2 regions of the Rhizobium sp. P44RR-XXIV genome follow, and region 2 is predicted to be linked to the other one. Evidence: predicted binding sites of a transcription regulator. Region 2 holds the regulator's gene; the other holds the start of a gene.
What was found. Region 2 encodes PhoB, which activates phosphate uptake and scavenging genes when phosphate is short. Its sites were predicted from a motif close to TGTCATNNANCTGTCAT; they were not measured.
Positions count from the first base shown of each region.

Region 1 (14,985 bases), on a different contig from region 2:
TGGCGACGAAGCGGGCAGACTTGATCTTGTTGCCTTGATCGTTGTCCATTTCGGCAAAGCCATAGGCCCAGTCCGGATGGATGCGGAAGGCGGTGGATGTGTCGATGATGCGGACATTGTTGTTGGCCGCCACCATCTTCACCGCTTCCTTCGACGCATCGTCGGGCAGGCAGAGAATGGCGATATCGGCGTTGTTCAGCATGTCCTCGCGGATGGCGGCATTGCGCCGCTCGGCTTCCGGAATGGACAGAAGCTCGACATCGCGGCGGTCGGCCATGCGCGTGCGGATCTGCAAGCCCGTGGTTCCGTGTTCGCCATCGATGAAGATCTTCGGTGCCATGTTATATCTCACTTTTTCAACAGGTTGAGAGTATTTCCGGATTCAGTTTGCCATGCAGTTGATTCAAAATGATAACAGCTGGATTTGTCCGATCATGATCTTGTCCGAAAACCGTTTCACACTTTTCGGGATCATGCCTAACGCCCAGCCGCACGCCTTTCAGCGTGGAGACCGAGCATATACATCGCCACCGTTGCCCCTGCAATGGCGGTGATATCGGCATGATCATAGGCTGGTGACACTTCAACGACATCGGCGCCCCGGATATCCAGTTGATGCAGCCTTTGCAGCACCGAAAGGATCTTCGCGCTGGAGGGGCCGCCGGCTACCGGCGTTCCCGTACCCGGTGCATAGGCCGGATCCAGGCAATCGATATCGAAGGTAAGATAGGCGGGCGAGCCCTTGGTGTGGGAGATGATCATCGAGGCAATCTCGGCGGCACTCATTTCCTCGACCTGATGGCCATAGAGAATATGGATGCCGAAATCATCGGGCGCATGGGTGCGGATGCCGATCTGAAGGGAGCGGTCGGGATCGATCAGCCCTTCACGCACGGCGCGGGCGACGAAGGAGCCGTGATCGAGGCGCCGGCCGTCGTCGAACCAGGTGTCCTGATGCGCATCGAATTGCACCAAGGCGAGGGGGCCATGCTTGGCGGCATGCGCCTTCAGCAGTGGCCATGTGATGAAATGGTCGCCGCCGAGCGTCAGCATGAATGCGCCGCCGTCGAGGATCGCGGTTGCCTGTCGCTCGATTGCGGCGGGCGTTTCCTGATGATTGCCGTAATCGAGCAGGCAGTCGCCATAGTCGATGACGGATAGCTCGGCGAAGAGATCGCGATTGAAGGGATATTGCGGATCATTGTCGAAGATCGCCGAGGCGCGGCGGATTGCCTGCGGCCCGAATCTCGTTCCCGGCCGGTTGGAGGTCGCCGCATCGAAGGGGATGCCCCACACCACGGCATCGACGCCCTCAAGCGATTTGGTAAAGCGCCGGCGCATGAAGGAGAGCGCGCCGGCAAAGGTCGGGTCGCTGGCGGCCGAGGTCAGGCTGGTCGCGGTGAAGGCGTGGTCAATCGACGTGCTCGGCAAGGGCCTCTCCTTTGCTCGCATGGAAATCATAGGCCCGTTCTACCTTGGCTATGCGAACCTTATATTGCTCGTACCAGCGCTCACGGCCCAGTTTCTGCGCGCCCAGATGCGACACCACGTTCTTCCAGGCGAGAATGCTCTTCTCGTCCCGCCAGAAGGATATGGTGATGCCGAAGCCATCGGCGCCGCGCGCGCTCTCAAGCCCGAGACAGCCGTCCTGTGCCAGCGCCAGCGTTTCCATGCGTTCGCCCATGGCTCCATAGCCATTGTCTCCCTCGGTGCGGATGGAGGAGAAGGAAACGATGTAGTAGGGCGGCTCGGGTGTGTTTGCAAAATGCGATGATCTGTCTGTGCTCATGGCGTGCCTCTTCGGGCGAACGGGAATCGCGGGTTTGATGTGAATCGTAAGGGAATGGGCCTCGATGGATTATTTGCCCGATCTCGCGGTGCATTGATATTCCTTTTTCACGCAGGCGATCTGCGGCGTGGAGCATTGGGCCAAGCCGTCTGTGACAACACAGTAGGAACAGCTGTCGGTGAAAGCCTGGCAATCCGTGTTCGCCTGCAGAAAGTCCCGCATGCTCTGCATCTCCACCGCCTTCTCCGGAGGCGGTGGCACGGTATCGTCGCAAAGGGCCGGCGACATGCCGGCCATTACAAACAAGATGGGCAAAGCGAATCTGAGCATGTGCATCCCTCACTTAGAAGGCCCGAGCCTGCATCAAAAGCATGACTGTCTTCGACAGATATGCACTTTTGCCGTGCAAGTGTAAAAAGAAAAAGGCCGGGCAAACCCCGGCCTTTCCAAATCCGATCCCGGCTAATGACTTGGTGCCGGTTTTTGGGCGGTTCTAGCTTCTCCTCTGCAGGCGCGAAAGGGCAAACAGCGTCACAAGAGCCATGGCGCAGCAATAGCCGGCTAGCGGCCATGCCGTATCTCCTCGGAGGAAGACGACGAACAAGGTGCCGACAAGACTGACGATCAGGCTTTGCACACAGGAATAGAGCGCCACTGCTGTCCCCGCCGTATTGCCGAAGGCTTGAAGTGCGCCATTTGCCGTGACCGCTGTCGTAAAGACGATGCCGATGGCAATGATCCACATCGGCAGAACGAAGCTGACAAACGACGGAACCAGAAGCAGTTCTCCTGCCGCAAGCAGCAAAGCTCCGGCGAGCAGCAGCATCATCCCCCTGGCAAGACTGCCGGCCAAACCCCACCGTTTGACAAAGCCTCCGGCAAAACGCGCCGTGACGATCATCACCACCGCCGCGGTCGCGAAGGCAAGGCTGAAGGAGAGGCTGGAGAAACCGGCCCGGTCGATCAGCACGCGCGGCGCGGTCGAGAAGAAGACGAAGAAGGCGCCCATGGCCGCGCTGAAGCCGATCGTGTAGGTCCAGAAGGAAATGTCCTTCAGGATCGGGCGAAATGCCGTCCTTTGCTTCGACTCGACGATCGGCCGGGTTTCGGGCCATCGCAGGATGGCATGGAGGATAGCCAGTAGCGTCAGGATGCCGAGAAGCAGGAATATGACACGCCATCCGAAGTGATCCGCGATCAATGCGCCGAGGATCGGGCCGAGAGCCGGCACGAAAGAGAGCATGGCACCCAGCAGGCTGTAGATCACGGCGCTTTCCGGGCGTTCGGCATAGACATCCCGCACCGTTGCAAAGGTTGCAACCAGCGCCGCAGAGGCGCCCAACGCCTGCAGCAGGCGCAAGACGACGAAGAGGCTGGCAGAGGACGTTCCCGCGAGCAGGAAGGATGCAGCAGCAAACAGCAGCGCACCGCCGATGAGCACGGGCCGACGTCCGACAATGTCGGAAAGTGGCCCAAAGACGATCTGGCCCGCGCCGAGCATGAGCATGTAGAGGCTGAGGGTCAGCTGGATGACGGCCGGTGACGTATCGAGCGCACGCGGCATGATCGGAACGGCCGGGAGGTAGATATCCATTGCGAGGGACGCAAGAATATCGAAAGGCGCCATCAGCAGCAGCGCTGCCGGCAGGCGATAGTTCCACGTTTGGATTTTTGAAGGCATGAGTAGACACCCGCTCAAATAACTGGATTTGGCGGCAGCCTGTCTTTCATCATGGTCAGATTGGCTGTGACAGACGCCGCAACAACAAAAAAGCTGCTGCGGCCTATTTGTCTGCGGACTTGGTGCTTCCCATCGTCTGGTCCTGTCTGCGGCTTCGGCTATTGCGAGGCGTTGCGCTTATCTACCAGCAGCGTCCGAATGCGGCAATGCGCAAAAGAAAAAGGCCGGGTTTGCACCCGGCCTTTCCAAAATCCGATCTCGGATAAGCGATTAACGCTTCGAGAACTGGAACGAACGACGTGCCTTCGCACGGCCGTACTTCTTACGCTCGACGACGCGGCTGTCGCGGGTCAGGAAGCCACCCTTCTTCAGGACCGAGCGCAGGCCCGGTTCGAAGTAGGTGAGGGCCTTGGACAGGCCGTGACGAACGGCACCGGCCTGACCGGAAAGACCACCACCGGCAACGGTAGCGACGATATCGAACTGGCCATCACGGGCAGCAGCGAAGATCGGCTGACGCAGGATCATCTGCAGGACCGGACGGGCGAAATAGTCCGTGTAGTCCTTTTCATTGACGATGATCTTGCCGGAGCCGGCCTTGAGCCATACGCGGGCAACAGCATTCTTGCGCTTGCCGGTTGCGTAGGAACGGCCAAGCGAGTCGACCTTGCGGACGTGAACCGGAGCAGCAGCTTCCGATGCCGTGCCGAGATCCTTCAGGGAAGAGAGATCAGCCATTATCAGGCGCTCCTTACATTCTTCTTGTTCAGCTTGGCGACGTCGAGAACGACGGGCTGCTGGGCTTCATGGGGATGGTTCGAGCCGGCGTAGACGCGCAGGTTCTTCATCTGGCGACGGCCGAGCGGGCCGCGCGGAACCATGCGTTCGACAGCCTTTTCGACAACGCGCTCCGGGAAGCGGCCTTCGATGATCTGACGAGCGGTACGCTCCTTGATGCCGCCGGCATAACCGGTGTGCCAGTAGTAAACCTTGTCTTCGTACTTCTTGCCGGTAAGGACGACCTTGTCGGCATTGATGACGATGACATTGTCGCCGTCGTCGACGTGCGGCGTAAAGGTAGCCTTATGCTTGCCACGCAGACGCATTGCGATGATAGAAGCGAGACGACCAACAACGAGCCCTTCGGCGTCGATGAGGATCCACTTCTTCTCCACCTCTGCAGGCTTCTGGGAGAAGGTTGCCATGTTGCATACTCTCTTTATAGGACCCTTGGCCCGAAGGCGCTTGGGCGTTTCTTGTTGCTTGATTTGGCTTGCTTTATGCCGGCCAAAAAGAAAGCGGCCCGGAAAGGCTGCAATCTGCGGCGGCTTATAGAGTGAACCGATATCGGCGTCAATATAGCTGAATTTTGCAATCTCAAAAATTTGTCAATAAAATCAATGTGTTGTTTATATGGTATAATTATACCACACATTTAAACCGTCAACCCAGCCGCAAAACCAGGACGCCAGCGGCGATAATCGCGCCGGCAACGTAGCGCCAAATGCTCGATCGCTCCTTCAAGACGAGGACTGATATGACCAGCGCGAAGAGGATCGACGTCTCACGCAGGGCCGCGACCATGGCGACAGGCGCCTTGGTCATTGCCCATAAGGCCAGCCCGTAGGAGACGATCGAGCCGCCGCCGCCGATAAGCCCACGCCACCAATTATAGCGGATGTGAGCGGCTACGGCATTGATGCCACGCTGCGAGATCGCCCATATGAATAACAGAACCGGCGGCAGGAGCGACATCCACAGCGTATAGGAGATCGAGTTGCCGGATATCCGTGCGCCGATGCCGTCGACATAGGTATAGGTCGCGATGACAATGGCATTGGCAAGCGCCAGCAGGATAGCCCGGCGACTGCCTTTCCGGGCTTCGAAAGCAAGCGTCAAGATACCGGCGCAGATCGTCATCGTGCCGATCAGCGCGCCGCCCGACAGTGATTCCTTGAGGATGAAGCTGCTTGTGGAAACGATGATCAGGGGTGCCACACCGCGCATCAGCGGGTAGACGAGGCCGATGTCGCCCGCACGATAGGCGGCCGCGACGAGCTGGAAATAGGCAAATTGCAGAATGGCCGAGGCGCCGATAAACGGCCAGGCCGCGGAAGCCGGCATGGGCAGGAATGGCAGCAGGGGCAGGGCTGCAACAGCGCCTCCGGCCGAGACCAGTGCGGCATCGAGCGATTTGTCGGTGCCGGCCTTGATGATCGCATTCCATGTCGCATGCAGCAGGGCGCCGAAAAGGACAAGGGCGATGACGTCGAGTGACACGAAAACCTCGGAAATTGGCTAGGAGACACAAAAGCTTGGTAATTTGTGGGAGTTTGGCTTTCATATGCTCCGCAATCCATCAGAAAGCAACGAAATATGCTGTCTTATGAGACTTGTCCTGCAAGGGAATATTTGGGACACGGGCTTGAATGGAGGCGTTCGCTTTAGGTTCCGATCGCGCCTCCTGATATTATGTATTACTAATTTATTGGAGTATGAATCGCGAACAAACATCGCATGTGATGTGAACGCATGGGTAGAATTAACTCATTATGGTGCAGTTGGTACTGCCGTCCGATGCGGCCATAGAATAAAAACGCCTGCGAGAAGTTGTTGAGTTGAAATGATCCTCTATTTTCTCGTTATGATTGATTTTGAGTTAAATACAGTGGAAAATTTTGCAAATAATGTAAACTATTACAGATTACAGATTACCGATTATCGTTACGTCAATGCCGTGCACTAGCTTTTCGGTGACGGTTTTAAGTATAAAACTGAAATACACCTATAAAAATTGGTGTAAAGCGGCCTAAAACCAAAAAATATTCTGTGGGAAATTTGTGACTGTGCACATAAAGCTGCGTTCGCAATCGGTTCTCATTTCAGCCGCCATTTTATTAGTAATAACTAATTGGCATGCGAATGAATGGAGAACAAAGATTGCATTTCACGAGAACGCATTTGAGCCGCATCTGGGAAACCTATGAAAGCGCTTTGACAGCTACCCCGCGCCTAGGTCCACGACAACCTCTGCATGGTCGCTGCGTCGGCAGCGCTCCATGCCCAGAACAATCAGTGGTCGTAAGCGACTGTATGCGCCGCGCCCGAAGTAACACCTAGCGCATCACAATCACCGCCGGAAAATCAAATCATCGTCATCAAGGTCGGTTGTCGGCCGGCATATGTAGACGGGGCAGGAGGCCCGGTCTTTTGTGGGCAGATAATCCTGATCGGCATAATAGCCGATGTCGCACGCGCCGCTGTCTGCGACATAGCGGTCATAGAGTGTCATGTTGGGCGTTCTTTTGGACGGGTAGCGCATGATCACGGCCCGTTCGCGATTGATAGTCGCCTTGGCCTCGGCGCAGGTCATCGACATGGAGTTGTAACGGGAAATCGCCAGAGCCGGCGTCGCGGCTACCGTAATCAGTAGGCCCAGGAGAACGATCTTTTTCATGGGGTTAATCCTCCCTGAAGTTGTTATAATGCAATATATACGTAGAGGCTGCGGCTGCGGTTTCTATGTTTGCGGCAGAAACGCAAGTTCGATCGAGTAGGGAGGCTTCGTGATGAACCACGACACTTATGACGATTCCTATATTGCCGATATCCTTCTTTCAGTCAGGACCATCGCGGTCCTCGGCGCTTCACCCAATCCCGCGCGGCCAAGCAACGGCGTGATGGCCTATCTGCTCAACAAGGGCTATCGCGTCATTCCTGTTAATCCCGGCCAGGCCGGCAAGGAAATCCTCGGGCAATGGGTCTATGCGCATTTGGCCGATATTCCCGAGCCGGTGGATATGGTCGATGTCTTTCGTGCGCCCGAATATCTGCGGTCGGTCGTCGAGGAGACCATCATGGTCGATCCCCGTCCGCCGGTGATCTGGGGTCAGCTCGGCGTGCGTGACGATGCGGCGGCGGCAAGAGCCGAGGCTGCAGGCGTCAGGGTCATCATGGACCGTTGCCCGGCCATCGAATATCCGCGTCTGGTTGCCTGATCCGAGATGGCGCCGGCCGTGGACAATCGGCCGTTTATCGCGCGATCTCTCTGAAATATGGCAAGTTTTTTCCGCGAGCCGAAGAGCACGGCAAAGTTCGCGGTTAACTTTCATGTTCCGACCGCTATGATCTTGCCACGACAAAGACAATCTGGCGGGAGGAAAGATCATGCCGACGAACAACCCTGGTTTCGATACGCTGGCAATCCATGCGGGCGCGCAACCGGATCCCACCACCGGGGCCCGCGCGACGCCGATCTATCAGACGACATCCTTCGTTTTCCAGGATGCGGATCATGCTGCAGCACTCTTCGGACTGCAGCAGTTCGGCAATATCTATACCCGCATCATGAACCCGACCCAGGCTGTGCTTGAGGAGCGGGTGGCGACCCTTGAAGGAGGAACGGCAGCGCTTGCCGTAGCATCTGGTCATGCGGCCCAGCTGCTCGTCTTCCACACCATCATGCGGCCGGGCGATAATTTCGTCGCCGCCAAGCGACTTTATGGCGGCTCCGTCAATCAGTTCGGCCAATCCTTTAAGAACTTCGATTGGCGGGTCCGCTGGGCTGATTCGGCCGATCCGTCGAGCTTCGAAGCGCAGATCGACGATCGCACCCGTGGCATCTTCATCGAGAGCCTCGCCAACCCCGGCGGCACTTTTGTCGATATTGCAGCAATCGCTGCCGTTGCCCACAAGCACGGCCTGCCGCTGATCGTCGACAATACCCTGGCGAGCCCCTATCTGATCCGGCCGCTGGAGCACGGCGCCGATATTGTCGTGCACTCGCTGACGAAATTCCTCGGCGGCCACGGCAATTCCATGGGTGGCATCATCATCGATGGCGGTACATTTGATTGGTCGGCTTCGGGCAACTACCCCATGCTGTCAGAGCCAAGGCCGGAATATAATGGTGTCGTGCTGCACGCGACCTTTGGCAACTTCGCTTTCGCCATCGCCTGCCGCGTTCTCGGCCTGCGCGATCTGGGGCCGGCAATTTCACCGTTTAACGCTTTCCTGATCCTGACCGGCATCGAGACGTTGCCGCTACGCATACAGCGCCATTCCGACAATGCGATCGCCGTGGCGCGCTGGCTGAAGGGGCAAGAGAAAGTGGCGTGGGTCAACTATGCCGGCCTCGAAGATGACCCAAACCACGCATTGCAGCAGCGCTACTCCCCCAAGGGAGCAGGGTCGGTCTTCACCTTCGGGCTGAAAGGCGGCTACGAGGCGGGCAAGGGTCTGGTGGAGGGGCTGGAACTCTTCTCCCATCTCGCCAATATCGGTGACACCAAGTCCCTGGTCATCCATCCCGCATCGACGACGCACAAGCAGCTGACCGACGAGCAGAAGGTCGCTGCCGGTGCCGGGCCCGATGTGGTGCGCCTGTCCGTCGGCATCGAGGACGTCAAGGATATCATCGCCGATCTGGAGCAGGCGCTGGCGAAGGTGTGATGCGGCGGGTGGCAAAGCGTTAAAACCCGCCGCGTGTCGCCAAGTCAGATTGAATTCAGGGAAACTCGCTGCTCGAGTTTGGCGGCGGTTTCCCTTCGCTCGCTGTAGCGATCGGTGAGATATGACGAGGCGTCGCGGGTGATGATGGTGAACTTTACCAGCTCTTCACAGACGTCGACGACCCTATCGTAGAAAGCCGACGGCTTCATACGGCCGTCAGCATCGAATTCCTGATAGGCCTTGGCCACCGAGGACTGATTGGGGATGGTGATCATCCGCATCCAGCGGCCAAGCACACGCATCTGGTTCAGTGCGTTGAAGGACTGGCTGCCGCCCGACACCTCCATGACGGCCAGGGTCTTTCCCTGCGTTGGGCGGACGGAACCGATGGAGAGCGGAATCCAGTCGATCTGCGCTTTCATGATGCCCGTCATGGCTCCATGGCGCTCCGGACTGACCCATACCTGACCTTCGGACCATTCGGAAAGCTCGCGAAGTTCCTTCACCTTCGGATGGCTCGCCGGCGCCTCGTCGGGGAGGGGCAGGCCCTTGGGATCGAACATCCTGACCTCGCACCCAAGGCGTTCCAACAGGCGGCGGGCCTCATGGGCGAGTAGACGGCTATAGGAGACCTCGCGCAAGGAACCATAGAGGATTAGAATTCGCGGTCTATGCGTCGAGAATGCCGGTCGAAGGGCATCGAGATCCGGCTGATGCAGGTGCCGGGCGTCCAGGGCGGGGAATGTCTCAGACAATGCGCTTGCCTTTCTCATCGAGGACCTTCTCGCCGTCTTCCTTGATGAATTCACCCTTATGGGTGTCCGGAAGTATATCGAGTACGAGTTCGGATGGCCGGCTCAACCGTGTTCCGAGTGGACTAACCACGAAAGGGCGGTTGATGAGGATGGGGTCCTTGAGCATGGCATCGATCAATTGCTCGTCCGTCAGGGTCGGGTCGTCGAGGCCAAGTTCAGCATAGGGTGTTCCCTTCTCGCGGATCGTCTGGCGGACGGTAAGGCCTGCGTCGGAGATCAGTTTGGTCAGTTGTTCCCGCGATGGCGGCGTCTTCAGATACTCGATCACTGTGGGTTCGATCCCGGCGTTCCGGATCATCTCCAGTGTGTTTCGGGAGGTCCCGCAGGCGGGATTGTGGTAGATGGTGACGTTCATGATGACGTCCTTTCGCTGACTGTATTTTTGATGACTGCGGGGCTGGCCTCGTACCAGCCTTTGGAACGGTTCACGATCCAGACGACCGAGAGCATCACGGGAACCTCGATGAGGACGCCGACGACGGTCGCAAGCGCTGCGCCCGACTGAAAGCCGAACAAGCTGATCGCTGCCGCCACTGCGAGCTCGAAAAAGTTGCTGGCACCAATCAGGGCCGACGGACCGGCCACGCAGTGCTGCTCTCCGGACATGCGGTTCAGCAAATAGGCGAGCCCTGAATTGAAATAGACCTGGATCAGGATCGGAACGGCCAGTAGCGCGATGATCGTCGGTTGCGCGATAATCTGCTCTCCCTGGAAGCCGAACAGAAGAACGAGAGTTGCCAGCAATGCCAGGAGGGATAGCGGTTGCAGCTTTGCCAGGAGGGCGTCCAGCGCGCGAGTCGCCCCCTCGGTTGTCAGATATCTGCGGATAATCTGCGAGATCGCCACGGGAATGAGAATGTAGAGCGCCACCGAGATCATCAATGTATCCCAGGGAACGGTAATGGCGGATAGCCCAAGCAGCAATCCCACGATCGGCGCAAAGGCCACGATCATGATTGCGTCGTTCAGCGCCACTTGGGAAAGTGTGAAGTGAGGCTCGCCTCTGGTCAGATTGCTCCAGACGAAAACCATGGCCGTACAAGGTGCCGCGGCAAGGATGATCAGCCCCGCGACGTAGGAATCGATCTGATCTGCCGGGAGGAAGGGGTGGAATAGCCAGCCGACGAACAGCCAGCCCAGCAGAGCCATCGAAAACGGCTTGACGGCCCAGTTGATGAACAGCGTAACAGCGATCCCGCGCCAATAGCTTCCGACCTTTGCAAGTGAACCGAAATCGATCTTCAGCAACATCGGAATGACCATCAGCCAGATGAGGATGGCCACGGGAATATTGACCTTGGCAGCTTCGGCTGCGCCGATGGCATGGAATACACCGGGCACTAGGTGGCCAAGAGCGATGCCGGCAACAATGCACAAAAAGACCCAGACGGTCAGATATCTCTCGAAAGTGGACATCAGCCTGCCTTCTCGGATTTGACCGATGCACCTTCAAGGGCGCTGATCTGCCGAAGCTTGTGTTCCTGCGCTATGCGACTGCCGCCCGCCTTGCTCAGCATCGACCCGGCGAGAATAGAGCGTGCGGAATTGCCCGTGCACAAGAAGAGCGCGTTGTAGGTCCTGGCGGTCATGGTCATGTTCCGTGGTTAGGTCGGAGGTCGAATGGTCGCCGGCGGGCAGCATGGCGTGAGATCGGCGATCAAGGGCGCGCACAATTCCGCATTTCCCCCGCAGCAGTCCTTAAGAAGGAACAGCGTCAGTGCCCGAAAGCCTTCGAGATCAGCGCGGTATATAATGGAGCGGCTCCGGCGTTCGCTTCGCACGATGCCGGCTCGAGACAGGGTTCCCAGATGCGCGGACATCGTGTTCTGCGGGACATCAAGCATTCGGGCCAGTTCGCCCGCCGGGATTCCATCCGGCTCTGATTTGACCAGCAGGCGAAAGGTTTCGAGCCTTGTCGTCTGCGCCAGGGCGGCCAGCGCCGCAATTGCATCTGTTGATTCCATATATCCAGAATAATGGATATATAGATCTTGTCAACTGGAGAGCCGTGACTGCCTCCTGCATTTGATTATCTTCAAGACCGAAGCGGCCTGGCCGCGTCGCGGTATTCGTCTGGCTCACCTGTTTCGAGGCGCCGCAATCCGGCAAAGGGCTGAAAAAGCCGATGGGCTATCTTTGACGGCCTGTCGTTTCGTGCTTGTCTCGATCCGGCAGCTACGAGAAAAGCAATGCAGGCGAGCAATGAGGAGGCATTCATGACGACATATCTGCGACTGGATATCGATGGCGTCGAACCGGAAGCGGGAACGCCTGCCGCAGATCGGCTCGTTTCGGGGGCTCCCGCGTTTCGCACTTGGAACCTCGAAGAGGCCGATGGCGGTCTTTATGCAGGCATATGGGAGGCGACGCCGGGCAAATGGAAGATCATCTACGACGAGTGGGAATACTTCCATATCCTCTCGGGCTACTCAATCGTGACGGCAGACGACGGCGAGACTTTTCATCTGCGCACAGGCGACCGTCTCATCTTGAAGCCGGGCTTCAAGGGGACATGGGAAGTCATTGAAACGACTCGCAAGGATTATGTGATCCGACTTTGAAAAGTTTGTTGAATCAAAACATGAAGTTCGATGTTGCGAATTGCCCGAAGCGGCCCATTCCATGGGGTTCCGCATCGGCCGCGATGATTGCCGCAGGTTGTGTCACCGCCGCTTCATTAAACTGTCATCAAACTGAAACAATGCGGCATTAGAGCCATCACTGTCGCTAGGAGATTGAGGTGGGGTTCTTAACCGATGGGATACTCCGTGCTCAGCTCCTGCTTGCCATCCTTTCATCACTCTGGGAAGTGAGTTCAATCATGTTGAATCAGAAATTTCGTTCGCTCTGCCTGACTGCAGGCTTCATCGCGGCTATGTCCGTTTCGGCCTCGGCTGCCGACATCACGGGCGCCGGCTCGAGCTTCATTGCTCCGGTTCTGTCCAAGTGGGCCGAAGGCTACAAGGCTGCGACGAACAATGTCGTCAACTACCAGTCGGTCGGTTCGGGCGCTGGCATCAAGCAGCTCCTCGACAAGACCATCATCTTCGGCGCTTCCGACAAGCCGATGAGCGACGCTGACCTCGAGAAGAACGGCATTGCCCAGTTCCCGATGATCTCCGGCGGTATCGTCGTTTCCTATAACGTTGCTGGCGTAAAGCCGGGCGAACTCGTTCTCGACGGCAAGACGCTGGCTGACATCTTCCTCGGCAAGATCGCCAAGTGGGACGACGCGGCTATCAAGGCTCTCAACCCCGACGTGAAGCTGCCTTCCGCTCCGATCTCGGTCGTTTATCGCGCCGACAGCTCGGGCACGACCTTCAACTTCACCGACTACCTGGCCAAGGTTTCGCCGGAGTGGAAGGAAAAGGTTGGTTCGAACACGGCTGTTGAATGGCCGGTCGGCTTCGGTGCCAAGGGTTCTGAAGGCGTTTCCACCACAGTCAACCAGACGGCTGGTTCGATCTCCTACGTTGAATATTCCTACGTCGTCGCCAACCACATCGGTTTTGCGAAGATGAAGAATGCTGCCGGCAAGGTTATCGAGCCGAGCCTCGACACCTTTAAGGCTGCTGCTTCCAACGCTGATTGGGCCAAGGCCAAGAACTTCAACCTGATCATCACCAATCAGCCGGGCGAAAAGAGCTGGCCGATTGCAGCTTCGACCTGGGTTCTGCTCTACAAGAAGCCGGCTGATCCTGCTCTCAACGAAGAAGCGCTGAAGTTCTTCAAGTGGTCCTATGAGCATGGCCAGAAGGACGCAACCGCCCTGTCGTACCTCGCGATCCCGGAAAGCGTTGCTGCGATCGTCGAGAAGTCCTGGAAGACGGACTTCGGCACGAAGTAATCTGTGCTGAGTTAAAAGTTACGGCGGACAGGGCATGGCCCTGTCCGCCTTCGTGACAGGACAAGGGGAAATCGATGGCTGATGCGACTCAGACGGCTGGCTTCCAGGGACTGGATACCAGCGCCAGCACCAGGAAATTCCGGATACAAGACCGGATTTTCTACTTTATGACGCTTGGCTCGGCTGCTCTTGTCGTGCTTCTGCTGCTGGCAATCATCGTGGTTCTCATCATCGATGCCCTGCCGACCTTCCAGGCCTTCGGGTTTTCGTTTCTATGGGGCACGAAGTGGAGTGCTCCTGCCGATATCTATGGCGCCGTACCTGCCGTTGTCGGCACGCTGGTGAGCTCGCTCATCGCCATGCTGATTGCCGTCCCCTTGGGCATCGGCATCGCCATCTTCCTCACGGAACTTTGCCCTGGCAGCCTACGACGTCCGATCAGCACGGCCATCGAGCTTCTGGCTGGCGTTCCCTCCATTATCTACGGCATCGTCGGCTTGTTCATTCTCGTGCCGCTGATGCAGAACTATATTCTGCCGTTTCTTATCATGACGATCGGCGAAGTGCCGATTATCGGCCTGCTTTTCCAGCCGCCGGCACCGGGTGTCGGCCTGCTGACGGCAAGCCTCGTGTTGGCCGTCATGATCCTGCCGTTCATCACCGCGATCTCCCGTGACGTGTTCGGAACGGTGCCGCCGATGCTGCGTGAATCCGCCTACGGCATGGGCATGACGACATGGGAAGTGGCTCGCTACATCCTGATCCCCTACACACGACGCGGTCTCGTCGGCGGCATCATGCTCGGCCTCGGCCGCGCGCTTGGCGAAACCATGGCCGTCACCTTCGTCATTGGGTCGGTCAGCCGTCTGCAATCGTCGATCATCTCGCCGTCCACCACCATTTCCGCCCAGATCGCGAACAACTTCGGCGATGCCGACGGTCTGCAATTGTCGAGCCTTATTGCGCTCGGCCTGCTCCTGTTCGTCCTCTCCTTCTGCGTGCTTGCGGTGGCGAGATGGATGATCGGCCGCGGCGACGCGCTTTGAGGGAAAAAGCCATGGAAAATGCAATTCGTCAGAACATCGTGTCGCGGCGTTACGGAAAGAACCGGGTGATGATGGCCTTGTGCTTCATCGCGGCCGTCCTCGGCATATTCTTTCTCAGCGTGATCCTTGTCAGCCTGGTTTACCGCGGTGTATCGGCGCTGAGCCTTGACGTGTTCACCATGTCGATCCCGGCACAGGGCTCGCGCGGCCGGCCTGATCAACGCGATCTACGGCACCGTGCTGGTCACGGGCTGCGCCATCCTGATCGCCGCGCCGATCGGCATTCTCGCCGGCACCTATCTGGTCGAATATGCCAACGGCAGCAAGCTTGCCGAGGCCGCCAAGTTCCTCAACGA
Region 1 covers NZ_MPVZ02000028.1:1,336,037-1,351,021, reverse strand. Annotated here, with positions in the region: gene argC (N-acetyl-gamma-glutamyl-phosphate reductase) at 1-340, opposite strand, end outside; gene speB (agmatinase) at 478-1,431, opposite strand; gene BSK43_RS23755 (antibiotic biosynthesis monooxygenase) at 1,412-1,789, opposite strand; gene cml (CmlA/FloR family chloramphenicol efflux MFS transporter) at 2,283-3,470, opposite strand; gene rpsI (30S ribosomal protein S9) at 3,741-4,208, opposite strand; gene rplM (50S ribosomal protein L13) at 4,211-4,675, opposite strand; gene BSK43_RS23730 (EamA family transporter) at 4,914-5,750, opposite strand; gene BSK43_RS23725 (hypothetical protein) at 6,601-6,927, opposite strand; gene BSK43_RS23720 (CoA-binding protein) at 7,040-7,468, shown strand; gene BSK43_RS23715 (O-acetylhomoserine aminocarboxypropyltransferase) at 7,638-8,921, shown strand; gene arsH (arsenical resistance protein ArsH) at 8,966-9,694, opposite strand; gene arsC (arsenate reductase (glutaredoxin)) at 9,669-10,091, opposite strand; gene arsB (ACR3 family arsenite efflux transporter) at 10,088-11,152, opposite strand; partial or broken gene BSK43_RS23695 (arsenate reductase ArsC) at 11,227-11,325, opposite strand; gene BSK43_RS23690 (metalloregulator ArsR/SmtB family transcription factor) at 11,341-11,700, opposite strand; gene BSK43_RS23685 (cupin domain-containing protein) at 11,953-12,297, shown strand; gene pstS (phosphate ABC transporter substrate-binding protein PstS) at 12,612-13,583, shown strand; gene pstC (phosphate ABC transporter permease subunit PstC) at 13,658-14,629, shown strand; partial or broken gene pstA (phosphate ABC transporter permease PstA) at 14,641-14,985, shown strand, end outside.
Region 1: the regulator PhoB is predicted to act here: its motif matches at 12,420-12,436, upstream of pstS (phosphate ABC transporter substrate-binding protein PstS).

Region 2 (14,985 bases):
GGTCGAGGTGCTGGGTGACCGGGATGAACTGGTGCAGGTCTTTGAGAATCTCATCGAGAATGCCTGCAAATATGGCCAGGAGGGCAAGTCAGTCGAAGTCTCGCTGCTGAACGAGCCGGGCCAGGCGGTCGAGGTCATCATCTCGGACAAGGGTCCGGGGATACCCGCGGAACATGTGCCGCGCCTGACCGAGCGCTTCTATCGCGTTAACGTTGAGGACAGCCGTTCCAAGAAGGGTACGGGCCTGGGGCTTGCCATCGTCAAGCACATTCTGACGCGCCATCGCGCCAGGCTGATCGTCAAGTCGGAAGTCGGCAAGGGAACGGACTTCACGGTCCGTTTCTGAAAGCCTCTGTGAATCGCCCGTTTTTGGCGTGTTTTATCTCATGTATTTCAAATGGATAGCTTGTCATAATTGTTTCACTCGCCTGACATAAAAGGGCGGTGCTTGGTCAGTAGAAAAGAGATGCTGAAACTGGCGGATGTGGCATTCGTCGCAGCGCTCTTCAAAGCTTGCCAGGGGGATTCATTATGAATGCTTTGAAACTATTCATTCTTGCAATGGTTGCGTCGACCGCTTTTGCTGGTGTCGCCGCGGCTCGCGATCAGATTCAAATCGCTGGCTCGTCTACTGTTTTCCCGTATGCGAAGATCGTTGCAGAAAGCTTCGGCGAGACCTTTACCAATTTCAAGACGCCGGTCGTCGAGTCGGGTGGTTCTGGCGCCGGACTGAAGGAATTCTGCAAGGGCGTCGGCACGGACTCCATCGATGTCGCCAATTCATCGCGCCCGATCAAGGATAGCGAAGTCGAGGCCTGCAAGGCTGCCGGTGTTGCCGATATCCAGCAGGTCAAGATCGGCTATGACGGCATCGTCTTCGCCTTCGACAAGAGCAATCCGGATATCAAGTTCGAACCTGTCGATCTCTACAAGGCGCTCGCCGCCGAGGTGGTGGTTGACGGCAAGCTGGTTGCAAACCCTTACAAGAAGTGGTCGCAGATCAATCCGGCGCTGCCTGATTTCGAAATAGCGGCCTATATCCCGGGCGAGAAGCATGGCACGCGTGAAGTCTTCGAAGAGAAGGTTTTGGCGGCCGGCTGCAAGGCTTCCGGCGCGGCAGACGTCATCAAGGCGACGGTTTCAGATGCCGGCCAACAGGCCAAGAAATGCGTTGCCGTGCGCAAGGATGGCGTTGCCGTCGATATCGACGGCGACTACCCCGAGACGCTGGCTCGCATCGACGCCAACAAGCACGGCATCGGCGTTTTCGGCCTCTACTTCTTCCAGAACAATGCCGACAAGCTGAAAGTCGCGACCGTCAGCGGCATCGTGCCGTCGGGCCAGACGATTGCAGACGGCACCTATCCGGTGTCGCGTCCGCTGTTCTTCTACGTCAAGAAGGCACATCTGGGCGTCATCCCGGGCCTGAAGGAATATGTCGACTTCTTCACGAGCGATCAGATGATCGGACCGGACAGCCCGCTGGCGGAATATGGCCTTGTGCCTGCTCCGGATAGCGAGCGCGACCAGATCCGCAAGGACTTCGCCAACGGGAAGATCATGTAAGTGCATTGAGATTGCGTCGGTGCGGGTTGCATCCGCACCGGCGTTTGCCGGGGAGTGGGAATGAGCGTATCGCTGCTGTTGTTGTGCCTGTCGGTCATCGGCGCCCTTGCCTTCGTGCTTGGGCGTGTGAGGGCGACTGCGCTATCCGACGGCAGATCTTCGTCGATGCATTCCCGGCTTGGCTATCATGGCGCCTATGCCGCGATCTGGGCGGTTCTGCCGGCTTTGGCGCTCGTCTGCGTCTGGCTGATCGTCAGCCCGATCGTCATTGATCGGCTGGTGATCAAGTCGTTTCCGGAGGAGGTGAAGAGCCTCCCGGCGGCAGAGCTCAATCTCAGCTACGGCATGGTGCGCAGCATCGCCCACGGCATGCGCCTTCTCGATGATCAGGAGCTCGCCGCCGTCGACGGTGGCTCGGCCGACCTGCAATTGCTTCTGGCGCAGAAGGGCGTGCCGCTCGCGGTTCGCCCGACGGGCTATATGATCGACGCCGCCAACAAGTATAACGGCATGCGCGAGGTCAGCCGGACAGTGATGTCCGCATCGGCGATCCTGCTGTCATTGCTTTGTGCAATCCATGGTCTGCGCGCCATCGCCTTGCGCTTTCGCGCCCGCAACCGCGTCGAGCAGGTCATTCTCGGCGCCCTGATCGTCGCATCCTCCATCGCGGTGCTGACGACGGTTGGCATTGTCGTTTCGATGCTCTCGGAAGCGGCCCGTTTCTTCAGCATGGTGCCCGCCAGCGAATTCTTTTTCGGCACGGTCTGGGATCCGCGCTTTACCGGTGCCGGCTCACAGACATCGGGCACCTTCGGCCTGATCCCGTTGCTGGCCGGCACGATCTATATCGGCTTGGTCGCTATGCTGTTTGCCGTACCGATCGGATTGTTCGCCGCAATTTACATGGCGGAATATGCATCGACCCGTGTGCGCTCCATTGCCAAACCCATGCTGGAAGTGCTGGCCGGCATTCCCACCATCGTCTACGGCTTTTTTGCCCTCGTCACGGTCGGGCCTTTCCTCAGGGACATCTCGGCCGAGATCAATGGTCTGATGACGGGAAGCTATCGAAGCTTCATTGAGGCGCAGAGCGTGCTGACCGCCGGCTTCGTCATGGGTGTCATGCTGATCCCTTACGTCTCCTCGCTGTCGGACGATATCATCATGGCCGTGCCGCGCTCGCTGCGTGACGGTTCGCTCGGTCTGGGCGCCACGCGATCCGAGACGGTGAAACGCGTCCTGTTGCCGGCGGCACTTCCGGGCATCGTCGGTGCGCTGCTGATGACGGCATCACGGGCGGTTGGCGAAACGATGATCGTCGTGCTGGCGGCAGGCGTTGCCGCCCGCATGCAGCTCGATCCCTTCGAGCCCATGACGACGGTGACAGTGAAGATCGTCAATCAGCTGACCGGCGATCTGGAGTTCACCTCGCCGCAGACCCTGGTCGCCTTCGCGCTCGGCATAACGCTGTTCTGCCTGACCCTCTGCCTGAACGTCTACGCGCTCTACATCGTCCGCCGCTACAGGGAGCAGTACGAATGAGCGGCGTCGTATCCTCCTCGTCACAGACTATTCCGCGTGGACTGGCGCCCGGCGCGCCTGTGCGACGCGATATCGGCATCAGGCGCCGTTATGCCGCCGAACGCCGCTTTCGTGCCTATGGCCTCGCTGCTGTCGTCTTCGGCCTCGTCTTCCTTTTGGCGCTTGTGTCGACCGTGGTTCGAAACGGCTATACGGCCTTCGTGCAGACGTCGATCACCTTGCCGATCGAGTTCACCGAGAAGGTCATCGACCCCACGGGCAAGCGCGCCAGCGACCCGAAGGTGCTGATGGTCGCCAACTATCCGGTCCTGATCCGCGATGCCCTGGTAAAAGCGCTTGATATCGACCCTTCCAACCGTGCGCTCGTGCGCGAGGCAACCGCCATGGTGTCGGATGGCGCCAGGATCGTGCTGCGTGACAAGGTGACCGCCAATCCGTCGATCGTGGGGACGACGCAAAACCTCACCGTCCTCGCGAGCGCCAACATCGATTCCGCCAACAAGGGACAGATCGACCTGACGGTTGATGAGAAGGATCGCAAGGTGTCGGACCGGCAGCTCGGCTGGATGAAGCAGCTGACTGCGAGCGGCGCTCTGCACGAAGCCTTCAACAGCGGCCTGTTTGTGTCGGGCAACTCAAGCCGCCCTGAGGCTGCCGGACTCGGCGTCGCACTGATCGGCTCACTCTATCTGATGCTGACGGTGCTGGTTCTGGCGCTTCCCGTTGGCGTCGCTGCGTCGATCTATCTGGAGGAATTCGCGCCGAAGAACCGGCTGACGGACCTCATTGAGGTCAACATCAACAATCTGGCGGCCGTGCCCTCGATCGTTTACGGATTGCTCGGGCTTTCGGTCTTCATCAACATGATGGGCCTGCCGCGCTCGGCCTCGCTGGTTGGCGGCCTGGTGCTGAGCCTGATGACGTTGCCGATGATCATCATCGCCACACGTTCGGCATTGCGAGCGGTGCCGCCCTCGATCCGCAGCGCAGCGCTTGGCCTCGGTGCCTCGCGCATGCAGATGGTCTTCCATCACGTCCTGCCGCTCGCCATGCCCGGCATATTGACGGGCACCATCCTCGGACTGGCGCATGCACTCGGCGAGACGGCGCCGCTGCTCCTGATCGGCATGGTCGCCTTCGTTGCCAACTACCCGGCATCGCCGCTCGATCCTTCGACGGCGCTGCCGGTGCAAATCTACATGTGGGCGAGTGAAGCCGAACGGGCGTTCGTCGAACGAACCTCCGGGGCGATCATCGTCCTGCTCTTCTTCCTCGTTGCGATGAATATCGGCGTGATCCTGCTGCGCCGCCGCTTCGAACGGCGCTGGTAGGGGAGGGCGATCGAATGAACATGATGACGGAAGCCGCAAGTGAAAGAGCATTGGCCAGGAAGATGACGACGATCCCCTACAAGATGATCGGCCAGGACGTGTCCGTCTTCTACGGCGACAAGCGTGCGCTCTTCGACGTCAACCTGAACATCCGTGCCAATACGGTTACGGCGTTGATCGGTCCTTCGGGCTGCGGCAAATCCACCTTCCTGCGTTGCCTCAATCGCATGAACGATACGATCGAGACCTGCCGCGTCACCGGCAAGATCACGCTCGACGATCAGGATGTCTACGACAACAACATTGATGTTGTGGAGCTGCGCGCGCGGGTCGGCATGGTCTTCCAGAAGCCCAATCCGTTCCCGAAGTCGATCTATGAGAACGTAGCCTATGGCCCTCGCATCCATGGTCTGCATCGCTCGAAAGCTGATCTCGAGCATATCGTCGAAACCAGCCTGCAGAAGGCCGGTCTGTGGGGTGAGGTGAAGGATCGGCTGCATGATGCCGGCACGAGCCTCTCGGGCGGTCAGCAGCAGCGCCTGTGCATCGCCCGTGCCGTCGCGGTCAGCCCGGAGGTCATTCTGATGGACGAGCCCTGTTCGGCGCTCGATCCCATTGCCACCGCCAAGGTCGAGGATCTGATCCACGAGCTGCGCGAAAACTTCACCATCGTCATCGTCACGCATTCCATGCAGCAGGCAGCCCGCGTGTCGCAACGTACCGCAATGTTTCATCTCGGCCATCTGGTCGAGGAGAACGATACCGATAAGATGTTCACCAATCCCGACGATTTCCGCACGCAGGATTACATCATGGGCCGTTTTGGTTGATGATGCCGTGCGCGCGGCTCCTTTCACACAGTTCACCTTGAGGATAGAAAAATGGTCTCCACTCACATTCTCTCTGCCTATGACGAAGACCTGAAGTTCCTGACGCGCCGTATTGCGGAAATGGGCGGCCTGGCCGAGCAAATGGTCAGCGACAGCGTTCGGGCGCTGGTCCAGAGCGACACTGGTCTTGCGCAGAAGGTCATCTCCGACGACGTCATCCTCGATCATGCCGAGCGGGAAGTCGGCGACAAGGCCATCGTCACCATCGCCCGTCGTCAGCCGATGGCTGCCGACCTGCGCGAGATCATGGGTTCGATCCGTATCGCTTCCGATCTGGAGCGCGTCGGCGACCTCGGCAAGAACACCGCCAAGCGCGTCATCGCCGTGCAGGGTACGGGCGTTCCGCGTCGCCTGGCTCGTGGCATCGAGCACCTTTCCGAATTGGCGCTTAGCCAGCTCAAGGAAGTCCTCGACGTCTACGCCACACGCTCGCCGGACAAGGCCGTGTCGATCCGCGAACGCGACGAGGAAATCGACGCGATGTACACCTCGCTCTTCCGCGAGATGCTGACCTACATGATGGAAGATCCGCGCAACATCACCACCTGCACGCATCTTCTCTTCTGCGCCAAGAACATCGAGCGCATCGGCGACCATGCCACCAACATCGCCGAGACGATCTATTACATGGCGACGGGTGCTCAGCCCGAAGGCGAGCGCCCGAAGGACGATACCGCCAATACCGTCGGCGCAGTGACGGAATAATCCGAAAGCGAAGAAAGGAGACCATAGGCGCATGGTTCCGAGAGTTGCTGTTGTAGAAGACGAGGAAGCGCTCAGCGTTCTGCTGCGCTACAATCTCGAGGCCGAAGGCTTCGAGGTCGACACGATCCTCAGAGGCGATGAAGCCGAGTTGCGTCTCCAGGAGCGCATTCCCGATCTTCTGATCCTCGACTGGATGCTCCCCGGTGTATCCGGCATCGAGCTCTGCCGCCGGCTGCGCATGCGGCCGGAGACGGAGCGCCTGCCGATCATCATGCTGACGGCCCGCGGCGAGGAAAGCGAGCGCGTGCGCGGTCTTTCCACTGGCGCGGACGATTACGTCGTCAAGCCGTTCTCGACACCCGAGCTGATGGCTCGCGTCAAGGCGATGCTGCGGCGCGCCCGTCCGGAGGTTCTCTCCACGGTGTTGCGTTGTGGCGATATCGAGCTGGACCGCGAGACGCACCGCGTTCACCGCAAGAGCCGCGAAGTGCGGCTGGGACCGACCGAATTCCGTCTTCTGGAATTCCTGATGTCCTCGCCGGGCCGCGTCTTCTCGCGCTCGCAACTGCTCGACGGCGTGTGGGGGCATGATATCTATGTCGACGAACGCACGGTCGACGTGCATGTCGGTCGCCTGCGCAAGGCGCTCAACTTCTCCAATATGCAGGATGTCATCCGCACCGTTCGCGGCGCGGGCTACTCCATGGAGGCCTGAGCGGGAATACCCGATCAGGCACTCAACATTACAGCGCCACGCGTCTTTCAAGACGCGTTAAGGTCGCTGTAATATCTTAGAATTCTGCATAATTTTCCCTCAAATCGGTTCCGATTTAAGGAATTATGCAGTCGCGGCGGAAACAGAAAACGGGCCCCAAAGGGCCCGTTTCTTTATCTCAGTGATGAAGTGTCTCAGCCGCGCGCTGAGCTGGCCTGCGCCGTTCATGCACCGGCTGGTAGGCCAGGCGCTGATGGTAGGTGCAGTAGGGCGATGAATCCGGGCTCTCGTTGCCGCAGAAGTGGAAATCGTCCTTCAGGGGATCGCCGACCGGCCACTTGCAGGTGCGCTCCGTCAGCTCCGTCAGGCCGAGGCGCCGGGAGATTGGAACGACCACATTGGCAGCCGGGCGATACTGGATCTCGTTGACCGTATCGATCTCGACCTCTTCCTTCAGCATGGTTGCGCCCTGCTGGCGGGTAACCGTGCGGGTTGCGACGCGCGCCTGATAGTTCGAAGCCCGCGGCGCCGTGGCGCTGCGCTTCGGCGTGCGAGCCGCCGCCGTCGTACCGCCAGCCTTCGCTCGGCCGGGAAGGTTCAAGCGATGCACCTTGCCGATAACGGCGTTACGGCTGACGCCACCGAGCTGTGCCGCGATCTGGCTGGCGCTCAACCCTTCGGACCATAGCTTTTTCAGCTTCTCGACGCGTTCGTCTGTCCAATTCATGCCCTGTCTCCGCTGTCGCGTTTCCGATGGCAGAATCCCTCACCATTGCCTCGCATGGGGATCGAGGCACGAAACGCTCTAAAATTGTGGTGACTAGTTCCGCCGCATGCAGTCTAGCAATTGGTTTTTAACCTAGTGTGAGGCAGACTCCGTGACAAGAGTCGCGGGAATCTTGAGGAATCGATTTCGAGGTTTTCCCCAACTTGCTGTCCGGGCGTGGCATTTCTGCAATATGCGGCGCCGAACGTATCCCTTTTGCGCGCAAGCACTTTCTCGCACCTGCTAAAGCGCCAGTTTTGTTGACATCGCGGTGCAAAACAACAATAGTGACCGGGCCGCCGCAAGGCGGCATTTTTGATTTTTTCGGACCCCTTTCGTAAAAACGAAGCGATTGGTCCTTAAAGTTGTGATCGAGGAGATATGGCCATGGCCGAGACCGCGCCGCTTTATGATACCTACATGCGAGCTCCGCTGCGGTTCGAGCGAGGCGAAGGCGTATGGTTGATCACTGAAAGCGGTGAACGCTATCTCGATTTTGCAGCCGGCGTGGCGGTCAATTCGCTCGGTCATGCTCATCCCCATCTTGTCGCCGAGCTGAAGGCGCAGGCTGACAAGGTTTGGCATCTGTCCAACCTCTACGAGGTGCCTGGCCAGGAAAAGCTGTCGAAGCGGCTGACGGAAGCCACTTTCGCCGACAAGGTGTTCTTTACGAATTCGGGTGCCGAAGCGTTGGAATGCGCCATCAAGACGGCGCGGCGTTATCAGTTCGCCAAGGGGCATCCTGAGAAGTTTCATATCATCACCTTCGAAGGTGCCTTCCATGGCCGCACCATCGCGACGATCGCGGCCGGCGGCCAGGAAAAATATATCGAAGGCTTCGGTCCGAAGGCTCCCGGCTTCGATCAGGTACCGTTCGGTGATCTCGATGCCGTGCGCGCAGCCATTACCGAGGCGACGGGCGCTATCCTGATAGAGCCGGTGCAGGGCGAGGGTGGTATCCGCCCGGCGACCAATGAATTCCTGCGTGGTCTCCGCCAGATCTGCGACGAGCACGGCCTGTTGCTGGTTCTCGACGAGGTGCAGTCCGGCGTCGGTCGTACCGGCAAGCTCTTTGCCCACGAATGGGCTGGTATCAAGCCCGATATCATGGCGGTCGCAAAGGGTATCGGCGGCGGCTTTCCGCTCGGCGCATGCCTGGCAACGGCCGAAGCGGCTTCCGGCATGAAGGCCGGCACGCATGGATCGACCTATGGCGGCAATCCGCTGGCTATGGCAGTCGGCAATGCGGTGCTTGATATCGTGCTGGCCGATGGTTTCCTGGAACATGTGCGCGATATCGCACTGGTCTTCCGCCAGGGCCTCGCCTCGCTCAAGGATCGCTTCCCGGATATCATCGAGGATATTCGTGGCGAAGGCCTCATGCTTGGCATCAAGGCGGCTATCCCGCAGGCGGACCTCTTGCAGGCGATCCGCGCCGAACATCTGCTTGGTGTCCCGGCTGGCGATAACGTCATCCGTCTGTTGCCGCCGCTGATCGTCACCGCCGAGGAAGCGCGCGAAGGCCTTGCCCGTATCGAGCGCGCCGCAGAGCGCGCGCGCGCCGTTCGCGTCAAGAAATCAGCTTGAATTCAGCGCCCGCAGTCGGGGCGTTCGTGCCCCACGCGGGCGTTATTGTTTTTTCTGGAGTACAGGTAAGGACATGGCTTCTCCGAAACACTTTCTCGACCTCTCGGCCGTAGCAGCCGCCGATCTGCGCAACATCATCGATGATGCGATCGTGCGAAAGCAGGCACTGAAGGCCGGCACGGCCGACAAGCCGCTCGCCGGCAAGATGCTTGCGATGATCTTCGAGAAGCCTTCCACCCGCACACGCGTATCCTTCGACGTCGGCATGCGCCAGCTCGGCGGCGAGACGCTGTTCCTGTCGGGAACCGAGATGCAGCTCGGCCGCGCCGAGACGATCGGTGACACGGCGAAAGTATTGTCGCGCTACGTCGATGCGATCATGATCCGCACGACCGATCATTCGCGCCTGCTGGAGCTGGCGGAGCATGCGACGGTTCCCGTCATCAATGCGCTGACCGACGATACGCATCCCTGCCAGATCATGGCCGATATCATGACCTTCGAGGAACATCGCGGTCCGATCAAGGGCAAGACCGTTGCCTGGACCGGCGACGGCAACAATGTGCTGCATTCGCTGATCGAAGGCGCCGCGCGTTTCGGCTATCGCATGAACATGGCGGTACCCCTTGGTTCCGAGCCGAAGGATCACTATCTGAACTGGGCCCGCAACGAGGGCGCCGAAATCATGCTCTCGCATGATGCAGACCGTGCGGTCGCCGGCGTCGATTGCGTGGTAACCGATACCTGGGTTTCCATGAATCAGGAACACCGGGCTCGCGGTCACAACGTCTTCCAGCCCTATCAGGTCAACAAGGCTTTGATGGCACAGGCCGGCAAAGACGCGTTGTTCATGCATTGCCTGCCCGCTCACCGTGGGGAGGAAGTGACGGACGAGGTGATCGATGGCCCGCAATCCGTTGTTTTCGATGAGGCGGAAAACCGCCTTCATGCGCAAAAGTCGATTCTTGCTTGGTGCCTGGGCGCAATCTGAGGATAGGAAGCCGCGTTTGAGAGCGCGGGCGCAGTAGGAGTAAGGCAATGGCCGAAAATGCAGCCTCGCTGGGTCAGTTCGATTTTGCCGGTGACGATCACGTTGTGCCCTTCCAGGTCGAAGGGCTCGATGTGCGCGGCCGTGCCGTGCAGCTTGGTCCGTTGTTGGATGCAATCCTTGCCCGGCATGATTATCCGACGCCGGTGGCTCGCCTTTTGGCCGAGGCTATCGTTCTCACGGTTCTGCTCGGCACGTCGCTGAAGTTCGAAGGCAAGTTCACCGTACAGACGAAGGGCGACGGCCCGGTCGACCTGCTGGTCGCCGATTTTTCGACGCCTGAAAATGTCCGCGCCTATGCGCGCTTCAACGAAGAGGCACTGGCAAAGGCTGTTGCCGAAGGCCGCACCGAGCCGGAGCAGCTGCTCGGCAAGGGCGTTCTTGCCTTTACGATCGATCAGGGCCGCTACAGCCAGCCCTATCAAGGCATCGTTGCTCTTGACGGGGCTTCGCTCGAGGACATTGCCGGCACCTATTTCCGCCAGTCGGAGCAAATCCCGACGCGTGTACGCCTTGGTGCTGCAGAGCTCTTCGACCGTGATGAGAACGGCAAGCCGCGTCATCGCTGGCGGGCGGGTGGGCTGATCGCGCAATTCCTGCCCGAGGCACCGGAGCGCATGCGCCTGCCGGATCTGCACGGCGGTGACGGCGACGAGCTCATCGGCAATCATGTCGAGGACGATGCTTGGGCCGAAGCACGCAGCCTCGTGGAGACCATCGACGCCGATGAATTGACGGATCCACTTGTCGGCACCGAACGCCTGCTGTTCCGCCTCTTCCATGAGCGCGGTGTGCGGGTCTATGAGCCGAAGGCGGTTTTTGACCGCTGTTCCTGCTCGCGCGACAAGCTGAAGGGTGTGTTGCAGGGTTTTTCGGCCGAGGAGATCGAGGCCAGCCAGGAGAACGGTGAAATCGCCGTCACCTGCGAATTCTGCTCGACCACCTACCGCTTCGAAGTGGCTGAGGTAAACGCGGCCTGACGGAGCTCAGTTCAGCGTGCGCAGCAGATTGGGCGTATCGAGAGAGAAGGCGGGGATCTTGACATGGAACTGTTCCCCGTCGTCCGTCTCCATCTGGTAATGGCCGAACATCATGCCTGAAGGCGTGTCCAGCGGGCAGCCCGATGAGTATTCATAGGTGTCGCCGGGGTTGAGATGCGGCTGCTCGCCAACGACGCCTGGCCCCGTCACCTCATCCACGATACCGTTCATATCGGTGATGTGCCAGTAGCGCGTCACCAATTTGACGGACATCTTCGAATGATTGGAGATGACGATGCGGTATCCCCAAACATAGCGATCGTCGTCCGGATCGGATTGCTCCTCCAGATAGAATGGCTCTACGACAACTTCTATGTCGCGTGTTAAGGCGCGATACATGCCTGATTACCTTGCCACTGCTCTGAAGCGACGAGCGTTCTTACAAGCGCCACTTACGCTCCAGCATTTTTAAAGTCCGCGGCATATTACCCGCTTTCCATGCTTCCCGCAAAGTGCAGGATATCTAGCGGTATCCTATAACCAGCCCGTTCCGTCAAGGAATGGAATGATGAAAATTCTCATCGGCGATTGTTCCTTGGAGAATTGGAGATATTACGACAGAAAACGAAGACTATCAGGTTGCCGTCAAAAGTATCTCGCCTTACTTGTCCTTTAGTGTTTTCTACCATAGCTCCACTCGCTATGTCTTGGTGAGGTGGAAAGGCTTGGCATCATTTAGGGTGCACTTGAGGTTTGACTGCCATATCTGTCGGGCGCCACTCGAAAACTCTCGGCCATATGAAGCTTGGTCGAGCCTTCAGGTCTGCGAAAAGAACGTCCGCGCGATTTCCCGACGACGGGATTTCGACTATCATTTGATTCTGGCATGGCCCGTGCCTCCCCCCTCCGTCCGGGAAAGTATACTTCATGCGGGGCTGTCGATCATCAAACCGACTGTTTGAGCGCCTGGCATAAGGAGGGGTTGCGGTCACTGCTCGCAATAGGAGGTTTACAATGAGGCTTTCCGCCCCTGTTTATCATTTGAAGCGCAAGGCGCGGCTTTTGTCGCGCCAGCAGAATATCCCCCTGCACGCCGCACTGGATCACATCGCGGCCGGCGAGGGGTTTGGAGGATGGAGCTTGCTTGCGTCCAAGACGCAGGCTGCCGTTTCCCCCGATGATTTCTTCTCGCTGTTGAGCCCGGGCGATCTGGTGCTGGTCGGCGCACGTCCCGGCCAGGGCAAGACGCTGATGAGCCTCAAGCTCGCCGTGGGTGCCATGAAATCGGGCAATCGCAGCGCCTTCTTCACGCTCGAGGATACCGAAAAGGTCGTTCTGGATCGTTTCCGGATCATCGGCGTGGATCAGGCCGAGTTCAGGGAGCTGTTCGAACTCGACAGTTCCGACGCCATCAGTGCCGACTACATTGCAAACAGGCTGGCCTCGGCGCCACGCGGCACGCTGGCAGTCGTCGACTATCTGCAGATACTCGATCAGAAGCGGGAGAAGCCGGAACTGGAGACGCAGGTCCGCGCGCTGAAGACGTTCGCGCGTGAGACGGGCGTAATCATCGTGTTCATCTCGCAAATCGACCGTTCATACGATCCGGCGCTGAAACCATTGCCCGATCTCGATGACGTTCGTCTGCCAAACCCGTTGGATCTGTCGCTTTTCGATAAGATGTTCTTCCTGCACGCCGGCAAGGTTCAATACAAGGCGGCGAGCTGACGACGACCGCATGGCTCCAATAGGAGCATGTCGAGCCGCCCGGAGAATCTCCGGGCGGCTTGAAGGAATAGTATCAGGCGGAAACCTGTTCCAGGGCGCGGGCGAAATCCTCGACCAGATCCTGGCTGTCCTCGATACCGGCGGAGAAGCGAACGGTGCCCGGTGAAATGCCAAGCTCCGCGCGGGCCTCGTCGGTGAGGTTCTTGTGCGTCGTGGTGGCCGGATGGGTGATCAGGCTCTTCGAGTCGCCGAGATTGTTGGAAATCTTCACGATCTCCAATGCATTCTGCAGCTTGAAGGCTGCTTCCTTGCCGCCCTTCAGCTCAAAAGCCACCAGCGTCGAGCCGCCGGTCATCTGCTTGGCGATGATGTCGGCCTGCGGATGGTCCTTGCGGCCGGGATAGATCACGCGAGCGACCTTGTTGCCCTGCTCGGCGAGGAAATCGGCCACCTTGGCAGCGTTCACCGTCTGCTGTGCCACGCGCAGCGGCAAGGTCTCGATGCCTTTCAGCAGCGTCCAGGCGGTGAATGGCGACATGGCCGGACCGGTATGGCGGAAATAGTCCTGCAGGTTCTCGTCGATCCACTGCTTGTCGGAGAGGATGACACCGCCGAGCGAGCGGCCCTGGCCGTCAATATGTTTGGTAGCGGAGTAGACGACGATATGGGCGCCGAGTTCCAGAGGTTTCTGGAAGAGCGGGGTCGCGAAGACGTTGTCGACCACGACCTTGGCACCAATCTGGTTGGCAAGCTTGGCCACCGCAGCGATGTCAACGACTTCGAGCGTCGGATTGGTCGGGCTTTCCAGGAAGAACACCTTGGTGGTGGGGCGGATCGCCTTTTCCCAGTTCTCGACGAAACGACCGTCGACCAGCGTGCATTCGATGCCGTATTTCGGTGCCAGCGTCTCGACGACCCAGCGGCAGGAGCCGAAGAGGGCGCGGGCGGCAACGATATGGTCGCCGGCCTTCAGCTGGCAGAGGATCGCGGCGGTGACAGCGGCCATGCCCGAAGCCGTGGCGCGGGCATCTTCAGCGCCTTCCAGCGCGCACATGCGCTTTTCGAACATGTCGTTGGTCGGGCTGCCATAGCGGGCGTAGATGAAACCATCCGTCTCGCCCTTGAAGCGGGCTTCCGCCGCTTCCGAGGTGTCATAGACGAAGCCCTGGGTCAGATAGATTGCTTCGGATGTTTCGCCAAATTGCGAACGGAGCGTTCCGCCGTGAACGAGTTGGGTTGCGGGGCGCCAAGTCTTGCTCATGCCATCACCACTTTCAAAACAAAAAAACCGGCCGCAATTGCAGACCGGTTTCAACCCGGTCTTTTTAGCCATTTGTTTAACGTGGCTGCAAGCCGACCGGCCAAATCACCACGGGATAAGTTGCAATACTGCCGTTGATCGCTTGCGTCAATTCCCTGAGTTTGGTTTTGTCTGCGACAAATACTGCCCGCGCGTCTCTCTGGATGCGCTAAGGTCGCAGTAACGTTTTGAATCAGCCCGCAGGCATACAAGTCGAATATGGATTTGCAGGCGTATGGGCTGGGGAAAGAGGCATGATGGCTCGCAATACAGGAATTCTAGCGGATCGCGCCATTGCGGCGCTCTTTGACGCCGGACGGCTGACGAGCGAAAGAGAGCTGGACGTCGATCAGATCCAGCCGGCAAGCCTTGACCTGCGCCTCGGTTCCCATGCCTTCCGCGTTCGCGCCAGCTTCATGCCCGGTCCGTCGCATCTGGTTGCCGACAAGCTCGACTGGCTGAAGTTGCATGTCGTCGATCTCTCCGAAGGTGCGGTGCTGGAAACCGGCTGCGTCTATATCGTGCCGCTGATGGAGCGGCTGGACTTGCCGGCCGATATGTCGGCCTCGGCCAATCCGAAGAGTTCGACAGGCCGCCTCGATATCTTCACCCGCGTCATCACCGACCGGGCGCAGGAGTTCGACAAGATCCCGGCCGGCTATTCCGGCCCGCTCTATCTCGAAATCAGCCCACGCACCTTTCCGATCGTCGTTCGCCGTGGTTCGCGCCTGTCGCAGATCCGTTTCCGCGTCGGCCAGGCTCTGCTTGACGAGCCAGAACTGCTGGCACTGCACGAGACCGAGACGCTGGTCGCCAGCAAGAAGCCG
Region 2 covers NZ_MPVZ02000025.1:282,166-297,150, reverse strand. Annotated here, with positions in the region: gene phoR (phosphate regulon sensor histidine kinase PhoR) at 1-346, shown strand, start outside; gene BSK43_RS06770 (substrate-binding domain-containing protein) at 532-1,566, shown strand; gene pstC (phosphate ABC transporter permease subunit PstC) at 1,627-3,108, shown strand; gene pstA (phosphate ABC transporter permease PstA) at 3,105-4,439, shown strand; gene pstB (phosphate ABC transporter ATP-binding protein PstB) at 4,454-5,269, shown strand; gene phoU (phosphate signaling complex protein PhoU) at 5,321-6,034, shown strand; gene phoB (phosphate regulon transcriptional regulator PhoB) at 6,066-6,749, shown strand; gene BSK43_RS06740 (GcrA family cell cycle regulator) at 6,928-7,476, opposite strand; gene BSK43_RS06730 (aspartate aminotransferase family protein) at 7,903-9,102, shown strand; gene argF (ornithine carbamoyltransferase) at 9,176-10,093, shown strand; gene BSK43_RS06720 (Hsp33 family molecular chaperone) at 10,141-11,130, shown strand; gene apaG (Co2+/Mg2+ efflux protein ApaG) at 11,137-11,529, opposite strand; gene BSK43_RS06710 (DNA helicase) at 12,145-12,858, shown strand; gene BSK43_RS06705 (O-succinylhomoserine sulfhydrylase) at 12,932-14,119, opposite strand; SAM riboswitch at 14,163-14,241, opposite strand; gene BSK43_RS06700 (2'-deoxycytidine 5'-triphosphate deaminase) at 14,413-14,985, shown strand, end outside.